2 regions of the Streptococcus sp. 20925_1_77 genome follow, and region 2 is predicted to be linked to the other one. Evidence: predicted binding sites of a transcription regulator. Region 2 holds the regulator's gene; the other holds the start of a gene.

Region 1 (3,424 bases), on a different contig from region 2:
TCACCCATTCACCTGTTGCAGCATTGAAGCCTGTTCCGACTTCGGCATTTTTCAAGCGATCAATCACAATAGATCCTTCGTAACCGGCATTGTGGGCAATTTGGCGCACCGGTTCTTCCAAAGCACGAAGAACGATATTGCGTCCGGTCGCTTCATCTCCTTCTAATTCAAGGGCTGCGACCGCAGAGATGACATTGACAAGGGCTGTACCACCTCCGGCAACGATCCCTTCTTCAACGGCTGCGCGAGTCGCATTAAGGGCATCTTCGATACGAAGTTTCATTTCTTTCAATTCTGTTTCTGTTGCAGCACCGACCTTGATTACGGCAACACCACCAGACAATTTAGCCAAACGTTCTTGTAATTTTTCATGGTCAAACTCAGAGGTTGTGGTTTCGATTTGTGACTTGATAACAGCGACACGGTTAGCGATCGCTTCTGGGTTACCAGAACCTTCGACAATGACAGTACTGTCTTTATCGACTGAAACTTTAGCTGCTTGACCAAGTGCTTCAATGGTTGCATCTTTCAATTCCAAACCAAGATCGTCTGTAATGACTGTACCACCTGTCAAGATGGCAATGTCTTCTAACATGGCTTTGCGGCGATCTCCAAATCCTGGTGCCTTGACAGCTACGACATTAAAGGTACCGCGGATCTTGTTCAAGACAAGTGTTGGAAGAGCTTCGCCATCGACATCATCAGCGATGATCAAGAGTGGACGGTTGCTTTGAAGAATGCTTTCCAACAATGGCAAGATTTCTTGGATATTTGAAATCTTCTTGTCAGTGATCAAAATGTATGGATTTTCAAGGTCTGCTACCATTTTTTCATTATCAGTGACCATGTATTGTGAAAGGTAACCACGGTCAAACTGCATTCCTTCAACGACTTCCAGTTCTGTCTCCATTCCACGAGATTCTTCAATGGTGATAACCCCATCTTTGCCAACTTTTTCCATGGCTTCAGAGATGTACTCACCAACTTTTTCAGAACGAGAAGACACAGCAGCTACTTGAGCAATCGCTTCCTTGCTCGATACTGGGATCGCATTGTTTTTCAAAGCTTCTACTGCTGTTGCAACAGCGGTCTCAATCCCACGACGTATGCCAATTGGGTTAGCACCTGCAGTGACGTTTTTGATCCCTTCACGGACGATGGCTTGAGTCAAAACCGTTGCGGTCGTTGTACCGTCACCTGCGATATCATTGGTCTTAGAAGCCACTTCTGACACCAATTTAGCACCCATATTTTCAAAATGGTCTTCCAATTCGATTTCTTTTGCGATGGTCACCCCGTCATTTGTGATCAAGGGTGAACCAAATGATTTTTCAAGAACCACATTGCGACCTTTAGGGCCCAACGTAACTTTCACTGTATCTGCTAAGACATCGACACCACGGACCATTGCAGAACGTGCATCAGATGAAAATTTAATATCTTTTGCCATTTCTCTTACCTCTTTCTTCTCTTACTCTACAATTGCAAGAATGTTCGCTGTTCCAACGATGGTGTAGGTTTCTTCCCCATCTTTCACTTCAATTCCTGCATGGCTTTCAACCAAAACGTGATCTCCTGCTTTTACAGCTGGGGCGATGAGTTCACCACTTAGGGTACGCACACCTTCACCAACGGCCACTACTTCAGCTGTTTTTGTATCAGCCTTGCTCGCACCGGCGAGGACAAAACCTCCAACAGTCTGTTCTTTTTCTTCTACTTTTAAGACCACACGGTCTCCTAATGGTTTTAACATGTTCATTCCTCCATACGTGTTTTTAGCACTCTCTATACGTAAGTGCTAACTTATGTTTCTATTGTATCACTTGGTCAGAAATAGTCAAGAAAAAAACACCTCAAAAATAGATGAGATGTTTCTAAAATATCAATTTAAAATTGTCAATTTTTGATTGAAATCGTCGATCACTTTTTGAAGATTGATCCGCCCGCGGTAGATGCCATATCCAAAAACAATCATGCCTAAAATTCCAACCAAGGCTAGTAAAATCCCGAGGATCAAGAGTGGGAGGAAACTTTTGTGAAAGAGATAGATCAATACCACACCAATACTGGCAATGATAAAGAGTAAGCTGAACCAACGACCAAGGTTTTCAAGCATGTGGCGTTGGTACTTGATTTCTGTTTCATATCCATTGACAAGTTCTTGTTTTGTAACCATGGGATTCCTCCTGATAAAAATTGAGAATGAAGTGCAAGTAAAGGAGGTCAATTCACTTCATTCTCAAAAACTCCTACTAGCAAATTCGTTTTTTCTTTTCCTTAGTATTTAAGATGTGGGTCGAAGATACCAAGGGCAACACCGATCAAAGCAACTACAACGAGAAGTAACATAACTTTGTTTGGTGAAATTTTTTTCTTAGACATCAACCACCAGCAAAGGGTGATGAAGGTTGCTGTCAAGAGACCTGGATAAACACCATCGATCTTTTCTTGGATGTTCAAGAAGACTTTTCCTTCAGAATTCTTGAATTGAAGGGCTGTTGTAACAGATACCCAAGTAGCTGCTACGGCACCGATAACCATACCACCGACAACGCTGATCGCTTTACGAAGAGCTTGTCCTTTTGGTCCTACAAGGAATTCAACGGCTTTATCCCCTAATTGGTAACCTTTGAAGAAGGCAAAGCGCATACCAAAGTAGACTAAGAGGTTCCATACGACGATGTAGAAGAGGGCACCAGCGACGTTACCACCTTTAGAAAGGCCAAGGGCAATCCCCAAGAGAACTGGAATCAAGGTACCAACGACCAATGAGTCACCAATACCAGCGATTGGTCCCATCAAACCGGCACGCATACCGTTGATGGTTTCGCCATCCACTGCATCTCCGTTTGCACGCGCTTCTTCCAAACCAGCTGTGATCCCTACAACAAGAGATCCAAGTTGTGGTTCAGTGTTGAAGAAGGCCGTATAGGTTTGCATAGCATCCTTTTGTTCTTCTTTTGTGTCATATATTTCTTCTACGATTGGAAGCATAGAAGTCAAGTACCCGAAGGTTTGCATATGTTCTTGAGAGAAACAAGTCAAATGACCATAATACCAATGATGGAATGCTTTTGCTAATGTTTTCTTTGAAATTTTCTTTCTATCAGCCATTTTAAATATCCTCCTCATCATCGTCTTGGTCCACCACTCCGGCTGGAGCAGCTTTCATCGATTTGATCACTTCAAGTTCATAGTAGATTACTGCAAAGATTAATGAAACAACGGCACTGGATACCAAGTTCAATCCGAGAGATTTTGCCAAGGTAAATCCAACAAAGAATGGAATGAAGTCAGTTGCTTCTGTAACAATTTGTTTCAACAAGATGGCAATACCGACACATGGGAGAAGAGCACCGACTGTAAAGAGGGCTTTCATCCAGTAACCATCCATAGGAAGGTATTGTTTCATCAAATCAACCAT
Region 2 (3,424 bases):
TTCACGAGTCAAATCGTCGAATTTGGCACGAGTCAAGGTCATTTCCAAGTGAAGAGGTCCAGCAGCTCCTGCAGTGATGAATGGCAAGCTGATTTGAGTTGAAGTGACACCAGAAAGGTCTTTCTTCGCTTTTTCAGCTGCGTCTTTCAAACGTTGAAGAGCCATCTTGTCTGTTGACAAGTCGATACCATTTTCTTTCTTGAATTCTTCAACCATGTAGTCGATGATTTTTTGGTCAAAGTCGTCACCACCGAGTTTATTATCCCCTGCAGTTGCCAATACATCAAAGACACCATCACCCAATTCAAGGATAGATACGTCGAATGTACCACCACCAAGGTCGAATACCAAGATTTTTTCTTCTTTATCAGTCTTATCCAAACCATAAGCAAGGGCTGCTGCTGTTGGTTCGTTGACGATACGTTCTACTTCAAGACCAGCGATTTTACCAGCGTCTTTAGTTGCTTGACGTTGTGCGTCATTGAAGTAAGCAGGAACTGTGATAACAGCTTTGGTTACTTTTTCACCAAGGTAATCTTCAGCGTAACCTTTCAAGTATTGAAGAATCATAGCTGAGATTTCTTGTGGTGTGTATTCTTTACCGTTAGCAGAAACTTTTTCAGAAGTACCCATCTTAGATTTGATAGAGATGACTGTATCTGGATTTGTGACTGCTTGACGTTTTGCAGCGTCACCAACGATGATTTCACCATTTTTGAATGAAACTACAGATGGAGTCGTGCGGTTTCCTTCTGGGTTTGCGATGATTTTTGATTCAGTTCCTTCAAGAACTGCCACTGCTGAGTTTGTTGTACCTAAGTCAATACCGATAATTTTAGACATGTGTTTTTCTCCTTGTTGATTTTTTCTTCTTTTTTCTTTTTGATACTCTTCTTAAGTGGCGACGCCGTCAGAGCTTGACTTCGTCAATCTCTTTGACTAAACTTTGAGCCTAAGGTCTCAAAGTTTGCGAAGATAGCGCCACGGCGAAGAGTATCTCCTTTGGTTCGCTTCGCTTCTTACTATTGGTGAAGCTGAACCATTGTTTATCTTTCTTTCATAGTTTAGTGTCGTTTCGGACAAGGTTTTTAAGTTTTCTCGCCTAGTTGAACACTACTACCATGGCTGGGCGTAGGATGCGGTCATGGAGTTTGTAGCCTTTTTGGAAGACTTGTGCGATGGTGTCTGCTGGATGCTCGTCATCTGCAGGTAAGGTTTGGATGGCCATGTGGTAGTTATGGTCAAAGGCTCCATCTGCTGGAATTTCTTCGATACCTTCTTCTTTTAAGGCATGTACCAAACTTTCTTGGACCATTTCCAAGCCCTTCTTCACATCATCTGTCAACCCTTCGACGGCAAGGGCACGTTCGAGGTTGTCAAGTGATGGTAAGATCGCTTTTGCCAAATCTTGGCTACGGTATTTTTGTAATTGTTGACGTTCTTCATTGGCACGGCGCTGAATATTTTGCATCTCTGCATGAGCACGAAGGTATTTATTTTCAAATTCCTCAGCACGCGCTTGTGCTTCTTCTAACTCAGAAGGTTGATTGCTTTCCTTAACAACTTCTTCAGTTGTCTCGGCAACATCCTCTTCTTTCACGCCTTCTTTTTTGATATCTTCTGTCAAGGCATACACCCCTTTCATTTGGTCTTAATTTACTTCATAATGGTTGCTGTTGAGGTAACGGTAGTAATCCGTTAACTTCATGACCAGCACTCGGCCGATGACATTGACCAGGCTAATCACACGCCTGTAATCCATCTCTACGGGACCGATCACATGCATGAGGGCCATCCCACGATAAGGCACTAGGAACTTGTGACTAATCACCGTCACATTTTTCAAAGCCTTCTCTTGAGATTCTGCAACCAGGATCTGGGTCATTTGGTCTTCTGGCATTCCCCCTCGTAACTCCAAGGCTACGTGTTGGGGATTATCTAAAAACTGATAGGTCTGAAGATCGGCATAACTCAAAGATGAAACCTTTCCTTCTACAAAGACCAGTTCTTGAAACAGTTGCGAGAAGACGTAATCGAATAGATCCAAGACATTGTCTGTCGTCTTGAAATAGCGCTGTACAATCTGTGGAATCTCCGTCCGCAAGCGGTAGTGGATATCCAAGACCGTATTTCCAATGAAGCGTTCTTGAACCAGCTGATGGAAGATTTCCAAGTCACTGGTTAAGAAATTCTTTGGAATAGCAAATTGTACAGTGACAGGCTTTGATTCATCCAAGGTCAGAACCGCTAAAGCATCGTGGTTGGATAAGGGAACAATCTCAAAACCAGTCAAGCGCTGCCGCGTCGGCTCAACATCCTGAATGACTGCGGTGTAGCCCGTCATCTGGGCCAATAACTTAGCCGTAGCATCCAAGATATCGTCTAACTTAAAGGCTTCGAAATCAAAGGCTTTCACCACCTGGTAGACATCTTGTTCATCAATCAACTCTAGATCAAGCGAGTTCTGAACAAAATATTGAAAACCAGCCCGGCTAGGCATTCGGCCACTCGAAGTGTGGGCCTTTTCTAGTAAGCCTTGTTTTTCGAGGGCAGCCATGTCGTTTCGGATAGTAGCACTACTGGATTGAATGACATCTTGCAGTGCTTTTGAACCAACTGGTTCGTGGGTCTTGGTAAAGATATCGACGACAAGATTTAGAATCTCATTTTGACGCTCTGTAACCATGACCTCACCTCTCTTTCGTATTTAGCACTCTAAACACTTAAGTGCTAAACCATGATTCTATTATACACCCATCCAAAGGAAAGTCAAGAAAAAAATCCAAAAAATTAGCACTCTTTTTTCAAGAGTGCTAAAAATCATTCTGAAGACCTAGAAAAAGTGAATCTCCTCCTATTTTCCAGCCTTTTTCAATAGTTGAATATATTCTTCCAATACTAGCTGATGTTTGGCCATATACTGGGCGTTTTCTACGCCAACATAACGGAAATGCCAATTCTCAAAATTCACACCTGTGATGTTGCTCTTCCCATCTGGGTAACGAAGGACAAAGCCATATTGCGGTGCGATGGCAGCTAGCTGCAAGCCCAACTCATCACTTTGACCAGCTTCGACACTCATATCGATCGCAAGCCCCGTCTGGTGTTCACTAGCACCAGGGACCTGTACCTGGGTCTGCACCTGCTTTTCAGCTTCTTCGTGTGAAAGACCACTGGCCTCTAATTGCGCAACACGCTCATTATAGAGCTCTGTTTGTTCCGCCACGCTTCGATAACCCGATATCAAGGTTTCTTCTGGGGCAATTTTTCGAGCCGCCTCTAGAAATTGACGAGTTGGCTCTACAATCCGACTATCCACTTTGATAGCATCTACATCTGTCAATTGTGGGTTCAACTCTGGCTTCACATTGTCACGATTGACCAAGATCAACTGCCAGTCTTTTGTCGAAACAGCTGGTAAATC

What was found. Region 2 encodes HrcA, which represses chaperone genes, less so after heat shock. Its sites were predicted from a motif close to TTAGCACTCNNNNNNNNNGAGTGCTAA; they were not measured.
Region 1: groES (co-chaperone GroES) is a predicted target of HrcA. The motif match lies at 1,776-1,802, and genes of this name have one in related genera.

The regions. Positions count from the first base shown of each region.
Region 1 is NZ_JAPVZB010000014.1:433-3,856, forward strand. It holds gene groL (chaperonin GroEL) at 1-1,450, opposite strand, end outside; gene groES (co-chaperone GroES) at 1,472-1,753, opposite strand; gene O3626_RS07790 (hypothetical protein) at 1,883-2,176, opposite strand; gene O3626_RS07795 (PTS system mannose/fructose/sorbose family transporter subunit IID) at 2,278-3,132, opposite strand; gene O3626_RS07800 (PTS sugar transporter subunit IIC) at 3,116-3,424, opposite strand, start outside.
Region 2 is NZ_JAPVZB010000011.1:12,066-15,489, forward strand. It holds gene dnaK (molecular chaperone DnaK) at 1-843, opposite strand, end outside; gene grpE (nucleotide exchange factor GrpE) at 1,103-1,627, opposite strand; gene hrcA (heat-inducible transcriptional repressor HrcA) at 1,652-2,686, opposite strand; gene O3626_RS06840 (M15 family metallopeptidase) at 2,855-3,424, opposite strand, start outside.